Regions from separate parts of the Stenotrophomonas sp. genome, predicted to be linked through region 1. Evidence: predicted binding sites of a transcription regulator. Region 1 holds the regulator's gene; the other holds the start of a gene.
The links. The regulator FliA, encoded in region 1, starts transcription of late flagellar genes. The targets are predictions, from matches to a motif close to TAAAGTTTNNCNNNCNNNGGCCGATAA.
Positions count from the first base shown of each region.

Region 2: AC5JLE_RS00390 (GGDEF domain-containing protein) is a predicted target of FliA. The motif match lies at 1,804-1,830, and genes of this name have one in related genera.

Region 1 is NZ_JCACKF010000037.1:344,291-348,958, reverse strand. It holds gene AC5JLE_RS15055 (chemotaxis protein CheA) at 1-1,040, opposite strand, end outside; gene AC5JLE_RS15050 (protein phosphatase CheZ) at 1,043-1,648, opposite strand; gene cheY (chemotaxis response regulator CheY) at 1,648-2,040, opposite strand; gene AC5JLE_RS15040 (RNA polymerase sigma factor FliA) at 2,098-2,844, opposite strand; gene AC5JLE_RS15035 (MinD/ParA family ATP-binding protein) at 2,841-3,728, opposite strand; gene flhF (flagellar biosynthesis GTPase FlhF) at 3,715-4,668, opposite strand, start outside.
Region 2 is NZ_JCACKF010000001.1:81,238-85,905, reverse strand. It holds gene AC5JLE_RS00395 (TonB-dependent siderophore receptor) at 1-1,576, opposite strand, end outside; gene AC5JLE_RS00390 (GGDEF domain-containing protein) at 1,863-3,278, shown strand; gene AC5JLE_RS00385 (MFS transporter) at 3,374-4,576, opposite strand; gene AC5JLE_RS00380 (winged helix-turn-helix transcriptional regulator) at 4,666-4,668, shown strand, end outside.

The DNA of each region.
Region 1 (4,668 bases):
ACCAGGTGCACCAGCGGGTCGGCCAGCGCTTCGACCAGGTTGCGGTCGAGCTCGGTCTCCGCGCCGATCAGCTCCAGGTCCACTTCCTTCTTCAGCGAGCGGGCGACGTCGCGGGCGACCTTGGGGAAGCGCGAGAATACCTTGCCCACCGGCTGCATGCGGGTGCGCATCACCGCCGACTGCAGGCGCGCGGTGGCGATGTCCAGGGTGGACACGGCGCGGTCCAGCTCCTCGTCGCGCAGGCGCGCACGCAGGGTCTTGAGCCGGTTGCGCGACAGCACCAGTTCGCCGATCAGGTTGACGATCGCATCCAGGCGCTTGGTGTCCACGCGCACGGTGTGTTCGGCTTCGGCCAGCGGCTTGGCGGCCGGCTTGGCCACCGGTGCCGGTGCGGCGGCCGGGCGCGGGGCGGCGATCGGTGCCGGCGCCACCGCAGCCGCGGGCCTGGCGCCGGGTGCGGCGCCGCCGTGCAGCTGGTCGAGCAGGGCTTCGAACTCATCTTCGCTGATCAGGCCGTCGTCGGCCTTCTTTGCCGGCGCCACCGCAGTCGGTGCGTTGCCACCGTGCAGCTGGTCGAGCAGCGCCTCGAACTCGTCGTCGGTGATCAGGTCGCCGGCACCGGCCGTCGGTGCGGCGGCAGCGGCGGCAGGCGCTGCTGCACCTCCATGCACGTCGAACTGGGCGATCAGGTCCGGCGGTGCATAGCCCGGCTCGGTGCCGGAAGACACGGCATCGAGCATCGACTGCAGGTAGTCCAGCGATTGCTGGGCGGCGTCGAAGTGATGGGCCTGCAGCACGGCCTGGCCGGCACGTGCAGCGCCCAGCGCTTCTTCAGCGGCGTGGCACAGCTCGACCATGGCGGTGACACCGAGGAAACCCGCGCCGCCCTTGAGCGTGTGGTAGCCCCGGAACACCGCGTTGAGCTGTTCGGTGTCCTGCGGTGCCTGCTCCAGCGACACCAGCTGTTCGCCGAGGCGATCCAGGATTTCCTGTGCCTCGATGATGAAATCGGCAGTGATGTCGTCGGATACCGCGCTCATGCTTACAGCCCCAGATCCGACAACAGGTCGTCGGCGTCGTTCTGCGAGACCGCGTGGCGGTCCAGTCCCTTCAGTGCCGGCCCGGCCAGTTCCGGGTCGGTGCGATGCTGTTCCGGCGGCAGGCCGAGCGCGCCGAAGCCTTCATGCACGCGGCGGACGATGCCGACCACGCGACGGATGATCTGCCCGGTCAGGTCCTGGTAGCTCTGGGTCAGGGCGATCTCGGTCAGGTTGTGGCGGATGCGCTCGAGCTGCGCGTCCTGGCCTGGCTGCAGGCCTTCGGCGCGCAGCTGCTCGGTCAGGCTGCGGCATTCCTCGGCCAGGTCCAGGGTGCGGTGGGTGGCCTGTTCGGTCATCGCCACCACGTGGTCCAGGCGTGCGCACGCATCGTCCAGTTCGCCGGCCTCGCTGGGCACGGTCGGCAGTTCGCCCAGGGCCTGCCCCAGCTCGCGGGCCAGCCGCGAGAGGCCGCTCATCATCGGCTGCGTGCGCAGCGCGACCAGTCCGTCGATGCGTTGCCGCCAGGCGGCTTCGTCACCGGACTCCAGGGCATCCAGGGCTTCCTGCAGGCGCAGGGCGAGGGCGTTCTTGTCGACCGTGGTATCCATCAGGCGCTGGCCGCCAGGCGTTCGAAGATCTTGCCCAGCTTCTCTTCCAGCGTCTGCGCGGTGAAGGGCTTGATGATGTAGCCGTTCACGCCGTTCTGGGCCGCTTCGATGATCTGCTCGCGCTTGGCTTCGGCGGTGACCATCAGCACTGGCAGGGTCTTCAGCTTGGCGTCGGCACGGATCGCCTTGAGCAGTTCGATGCCGGTCATCACCGGCATGTTCCAGTCGGTGACCACGAAATCGAAGGGCTGGCTCTGCAGCAGCGACAGTGCGGCATGCCCGTCCTCGGCTTCGGCGGTGTTGGTGAAGCCCAGATCGCCCAGCAGGTTCTTGACGATTCGACGCATGGTCGAGAAGTCGTCGACGATGAGGATGCGCATGTTCTTGTTCAAAGCAGAGTTCCTTTGTTGTTCATTCCGGGCGGCCGGGGGCAGTCGCCTCGGGGATGTTCATTCTTCCAGGCCGGCGTCGACGGCCTCGAAGATCTTCAGGCGGCCGCGCAGGCGCAGCACGGCCTGGCCATGGATCTGGCAGACCCGCGACTCGCTCACGCCGAGCACCGCGCCGATCTCCTTCAGGTTCAGCTCCTGCTCGTAGTACAGCGAGAGCACCAGCTGTTCGCGCTCGGGCAGGTGGCCGATGGCCTTGCCCAGCTCGCGACCGAACTCGCCGCGCTCCAGCACCTGCTGCGGGGTCGGGCCGCCCTGGGCGACGGTATCCAGTTCGCCCTGGTCTTCGATGCGCGACTCCAGGCTCAGCACCTGGCCACGTGCGGCGTCTTCCATCAGCCTCAGGTACTCGGGCAGCGGCATCTCCATCGCGGCGGCCACTTCGGTGGCGCTGGCGGCACGGCCCGTGCTCTGTTCCAGGCGGCGGATGGTGGCGGCGGCGTCGCGTGCACGGCGGTGCACCGAGCGCGGCACCCAGTCGCCACGGCGGATCTCGTCGATCATCGAGCCGCGGATGCGGATCGAGGCATAGGTCTCGAACGAGGCGCCCTGGTCGGCGTCGTAGCTGCGCGAGGCTTCGATCAGGCCCATCATGCCGGCCTGGATCAGATCATCGACTTCGACGCTGGCCGGCAGGCGCGCGGCCAGGTGGTGGGCGATGCGTCGCACCAGGTCCGAATGCTGGGCGATGACCTCGTTGGCCGCCGAGCGCTGGACTTCCCTGTACTGGTGGGCTGCGCCTTTCATGCGGCCACCCCACGCTGCTTGAGGATGCGTTCGAGGAAGAACTCGACGCCACCGCGCGGTTCGGTCGGTGCCTGCCAGCGCGCGGTGCGGCGTGCGATCTCGGTGATCGCCAGCGCCGACGGGCTGGACGGATAGGCCTTCACCACCGGCTGCTGGCGCTGCACCGACAGGCGCAGCCAGTCATCCTGCGGCACGCAGCCCAGGTAGTTCAGCGAGACATCGGCGAGGAACTTCTCGCAGACGCGGGTCAGCTTCTCGTACAGCACGCGGCCCTCGTTCGGGTCGCGCACCATGTTGGCCACCACCTGGATGCGGTCCACGCCGCGCTCGCGCGACAGCACCTTGATCAGTGCGTAGGCGTCGGTGATCGAGGCCGGTTCGTCACAGACCACCACCACGGTGTCCTGCGCGGCCTGGCAGAAGGTCAGCACGCCGTCGGTGATGCCGGCGGCGGTATCGACCACCATGATGTCCAGCTCGCGTTCCAGTTCGGAGAACACGTTGACCAGGCCGACATGCTCGGCCGGGGCCAGCTCGGCCATGTGCCGGCGGCCGGAAGCGGCCGGGACCACCAGCACGCCGTTCGGGCCTTCGACGATGACGTCATCCAGCGAGCAGCGGCCGGCCACCAGGTCGGCCAGCGTAAAGGTGGGGTTCAAGCCCAGGATCACGTCGATGTTGGCCAGGCCCAGGTCGGCGTCCAGCAGCAGCGTGCGCTTGCCCATGCCGGCCAGCGCCACCGCCAGGTTGGCGGACACATTCGTCTTGCCCACGCCGCCCTTGCCGCCGGTCACGGCAATGGTGCGCACAGGGCCGAGCGGCTCGCTGCGGGTGGCCGACAGCGGGAAGGTCTTGGTCAGCTTGGCGTACTCACGCGACGGCATGGTTCAACTCCGGGTTGCAGGGCATATCGGCCGCTCGGCGCAAATCTTCAAGGCGAAGTACAAGATTGGCTGCACTGGCCCGGTGCAGGTCCTCCGGGACGTCCTGGCCATCGGTCACCCAGGTGATCGGCAGGGCGTGGTCCACGGCCACCGACAGGGCGTTGCCGAAGCGGCCGGTCTCGTCCAGCTTGCTCAGCACCAGGCCCTGCAGGTTGGCCGCACCGAAGCGGCGCACCACCTCGTCCATGTCGCCGAAGCTGGTGTTGGCCGGCAGCACCAGCAGGGTGCGCACCTGGCGCGCGGCGCGCAGCCACTGCAGCTGGGCGGCCAGGGCACGGTCGCGCGGGCCCAGGCCGGCGGTATCGATCAGCACCAGCTTGTAGTCCTTCAAGCGTTCCAGCAGCTGGTCCAGGTCGGTGCCGCTGTTGGCCTCGTGCACGGCGATGCCGAGCTGGCGGCCGTAGCCATACAGCTGTTCACGGGCGCCGATGCGGGTGGTGTCGGTGGTGACCAGGGCGACGTCACGCGGGGCGTGCTTCTCGGCGAAGCGCGAGGCCAGCTTGGCGATGGTGGTGGTCTTGCCGGCGCCGGTCGGGCCGACCAGCGCGATCACGCCGCCTTCCTCCAGCGGGTCGACCGGGGCGATCGGCAGCTTGCGCGAGATCAGCCCCAGCATCAGGCCGCGGCCACGATGGGCTTCGGTCTCCAGCGGGATCTGCATGGCCACGTCGCGGGCCAGCCCGGCGTCGAAACCGTACTCGTCCATCAGGTCCAGCGCGGTGGCGCGCACCGGGCTGCCACGCAGGCGCTCGTCGGTGAAGCGGTTCATCTCGCGCTCGATCACCTGGCGCATGCCGGCCACTTCCTGGCGCAGCTGGCGGATCTCGGCGTCGTCCTGGGCAACCACGGTCAGCGTCGGTGCCGGGGCCAGCATGGGGGC
Region 2 (4,668 bases), on a different contig from region 1:
CCGCGTTGCCGCGCATGTAGCAACCGGCACCCAGGCTCGGCAGTGCATTCGGGCAGCCGTTGCCACGGGTGTAGTACAGATAGTCCGGATTGGACTGGTACAGGTTCGGCGCCTTGAACGCGCGGGCGATGCCGCCCTTCACCACCCAGTCGCTGTTGATGCGGAACTGCGCATTGAGGCTGGGGCTGGTGTTGTTGCCGAACTGGCTGTGGTGGTCGAAGCGCAGGCCCGGGGTGACGATCCAGCGCTCACCCAGGTAGATGTTGTCTTCGACGAACACTGCGGTGGTCTGCGCGTCGGCCTTGCCCCGCGCGCGATCGGCCGACAGCCCCGGGATACCGCCGCCGCTGCTGCTGGACTGGCTCATCGAGTACGGGTCGGTCAGGCGGCTGTCCAGGTATTCAAAGCCCAGCGTCCAGATGTTCTCGGCGCTGCCCAGCGAGGTCGGGAAGCTCACTTCGCCATCCAGCTGGTAGTTGCGCAGGCGCGAGGTCGACCAGTCGGTGCCGTTGAAGCTGCCTTCCGGGCCACCGGCCAGGCCTTCATTGATGCGCGAGTTGTTGACCGCTTCCACCGCGGCGGTCACCCGCGAGGTCACGTCGCCCCAGCGGCCGCGATGGGTGATCGCGCCGGTGTTGCGGTACATGCGGTTGGTTTCCGCTTCGCCTTCGGCCAGCGCCGCCAGGTCAACGCCGGTCGAGGTACCGGTAGTGCTGACCGCGCGGTCACCGGCGTAGATGTTGCCCTGGCGGCTGGTGCCGGCTTCGAACTCCACCACCTGGTCGGCGGTGATGTCCCAGCGCAGCAACGCGTTGACGTCGCGGTTCTTGACACCCTCGCGGCCAGCCGGCGGCACCGCGTTCGGGTTGGTGGCGTACTGGCGGTTGAGGTCCAGCGAGTCGGCGTCGGTCTTGTTGAGGTTGCCGTACAGGCGGAACGACAGGGTGTCGGTCATCGGCCCGCTCAGCTGCAGGCCGACGCGCTCGCTGCCGCCTTCGGCGCTGTGCTCGGGCACCAGGCCATACAGGTCGACCGCTCCGGTCAGGTCGCCGGTCGGGCGCTTGGTGATGATGTTGACCACGCCGCCGGACGCACCGGAGCCATAGCGTGCCGCCGCAGGGCCGCGCAGCACTTCGATGCGCTCGATCATTTCCGCCGGCACCCAGTTGGTATCACCGCGGGTATTGCGCTCACCGCTACGGCCCATGCGCACGGCGTCACGCGCACCGATGCGCTTGCCGTCGACCAGGATCAGGGTGTTTTCCGGCCCCATGCCACGCAGGTCGATCTGGCGGTTGTTGCCGTACTGGCCCGAGGCGCTGTTGCCGGTGAGGTTGACGCCCGGCATGGTGCGCAGCAGTTCGGCGATGTCGTTGGCCGGCGGGCGCTTGGCGATGTCCTCGGCGGTGATGGTCGAGGTACCCAGTGCCTGGCGGGCAATCTGCGAGGCGGTGACATGCACCGTGTCGATATCGGTGGCATCGGTTCCGGCCTGGGCGGTCAGGGCGCTTCCCACCAGCAGGGCGGCAACGGCGAGCGCCAGCGGGCGCGGCGAAAGGACAACGGCAGGAGACATGGTCTGGACCTTCTGGCAGGGCAACGGGGCCTCTGGCAAAGGGCTTGAGGCAACGACGAGGGGGGAGGCGGAGCGTCGCTGCAGTCGCCTGCGGGCCGATCCGTGCGCGCATTCTCCCATCAATGCGAGTGATTCTCAATGCGTTCACTCATTGCCGCCGCGGCGCCGACGTGCTTTGCGCGCCGTGCAACCCTGCATCGCGCATAAACTGACCGGCCAACCCGCCATCAACCGTGCGCCACCGCGGCCGATACCCGTGGTTTGCCGTACGCAGTCAGAGATCGACGTGGAACCACCCCAACTGGACGATGCCAGCCAACCGCTGGCCGAGGCCTGGCAGCACTGCCTGCAACAGGCCGGCCCTGCCGCCACCGCGCTGCTGCACGCCGCCGCCGCCGATGCCCCGCCGGCGCTGGCCCAACGCTTCTACGAGGTACTGCTGCAGGACGGGCGTGCACGCCGCTTCCTGTCCCACGACCAGGTCAAGCAGCGCCTGCAGCCGGCCATGCAGCGCTGGCTGGTGCAGTTGCTGACCACCAATGCCGACGGTATTGCCGGCGCCGTTGCCTCGCAGCGGGTGATCGGCGATGTGCATGCCCGGGTCGGTATTCCGGTCGACCTGGTCACCCGCGGCGCGCGCGTGCTCAAGCACGAACTGTTCGTGCGCCTGCACGACGACGCGCCCGACAGTGCCACTGCGTTCGCCGCCATCGACTGCCTCAGCGCGATCATGGACATCGCCATGGAAGGCATGACCCTGGCCTACACCCATGCACGCGAGCGCTCGACCCGTGCCGATGCGGCGTACCGGCTGTTCTCGCTGGTGCAGAACGTCGGCACCGAACGCGAACGCCAGCGCGCACTGCTGCTGGACTGGGAGAACGCCCTGCTCTACGCGCTCGCTGGCCACGTACAGGCCAGCGACAGCGCCAGCCTGGCCACTTCCGAGTTCGGCCTGTGGTTCACCCACAAGGGCATCCCCAGCTTCGGCGAGAGCAGCGAGACCCGGCAGGTCGGCCAGCTGATGGCCCGCATCGACAGCAACCTGCAGCGGGCGAGCAACGATGCCCCGGCACAACGACTGGCGGTGCTGCCGGCCATCCGCGAGGACCTGGCCGCCATCCGCACCCTGATGACGCTGCTGTTCGAGCGCATCGGCGAGCTGGATGCCGGCAGCGATGCGCTGACCAACCTGCTCAACCGCCGCTTCCTGCCTACCGTGCTGCGCCGGGAGATCGAGCTGGCCACGCGCAACCGCACGCCGTTCTCGCTGCTGCTGCTCGACCTGGATCACTTCAAGGCGATCAACGACGGCCACGGCCACGACGCCGGGGACCGCGCGCTGCAGCACGTCGCCGGCCTGCTCGGCCAGCTGACCCGCGGCAGTGACTACCTGTTCCGCTATGGCGGCGAGGAGTTCGTGGTGGTGCTGGTCGCGGCCAGCGAATCACAGGCCGCGGTGATCGCCGAAAGCCTGCGGCGGCAGATCGCGCAGTCACCGGTGGCATTGGCCAACGGCCAGGTACTGGCACTGACCGCCAGCATCGGCGTAGCCGGCCATGACGGCCACCCGGACTACGAGCGGCTGATGGCACGGGCCGATGCGGCGATGTACGAGGCCAAGCGCAGCGGCCGCAACCGCGTGGTAGTGGCCAGCGCGGACCTTGAGGAAGCACCGGGACGGCGTGCACTGCAGCGATGACGACAGGACAGGTAGAGTCGACCGCTGGTCGACTATCGCGCGCAGCGCGGGATTTTTCGCACGCGGGGCGAAGAGCAGTCGACTGACAGTCGACTCTACCGACAGTCGACTCTACCGATTCGCCCGCCAGCCGATGCATTGGACGCCACCACCCGCCATGCTGCCCACCACAGCAGCGCCAGCGCCGCGATGCCTGCACCCAGCAGGCACACCGCAGGCCAGCCATGCCGGGCCTGCATCCAGGGCCCGGCAGCCGCACCGGCACCACTGCCCACTGCATAGAACAGCATGTACAACGCCACCAGGCGCCCATGCTGTTCTGCCGGTGCACGCAGCAGCAGCGCCTGGTTCGATACGTGCAGTGCCTGCCCACCGAGGTCGAGCACGATCACGCCCAGCAGCAGCAACGACAGCGCCTGCGGCAGGCCCAGCAGCGGCCACCACGCGGCCAGCATCAGCAGCAGCGCGCCAAGACTGACCCGACCGGCGAAACCGCGGTCCATCCAGTGCCCGACCCGCGCCGCCATCAAGGCGCCCACTACGCCGGCCAGGCCCAGTGCGCCGATGGCCGCGGTGGACCACTGCAACGGCGGCGCCGACAACGGCAGCGGCACCGCCGCCCAGAACACGTTGAGGCCAGCAAACAGCAGCAATGCCAGCGGCCCACGCTCGCGCAGCGCGCGGTCCCGGCGCAGCATGCCCAGCATCGAACCCAGCAGTTCGCGCCAGCGCGGTGGTACCGCCGGCACCGGCACCGCCGGCAGGCGCCGCCACAGCAGCACGGCCAGGGCCGCCATCAGCGCTGCCGACAGCAGATAGACCGCCCGCCAGCCGACGGTGGCCGCGACCGCGCCCGATACAACGCGCGCCAGCAACAGGCCGATGAACACGCCGCCCTGCACCACGCCCACCAGGCGCCCGCGCTGCTCGGGCGGCGCAAGCGTGGCGGTATAGGCGATCAAGCCCTGGGTCAGCGCGGTGCCCAACAGCCCGGCCAGCAGCATGCCCGACAACAGCCAACCGGCCGTGCGTGCCGCTGCCAGCCACAGCAGGGCCAGCACCAGCGCCATCAACTGCATCCGCAGCAGGCGTCGCCGGTCACCGCGATCGGCGAGCGGCAGCAGGCCCAGCAATGCCAGCACACTGCCGGCCTGGGTTGCCGCCAACACTGCGCCCGCCACGGCACGGTCCAGTGCGAAGGCCTGTGCCAGCCGATCCAGCAGCGGTTGCGCGTAATAGACGTTGGCAACGCTGGCGCCGGCCGCGACCGCGAGCAGGGTCAGCAATGGGCGGGACATCGATGCGCTCATGATGTAGTTGCAATTTGAAACTTGATGCAGGCTATCGTCATTGGTTTTAAACTGCAACCACATTCGGAGGCCACAGCATG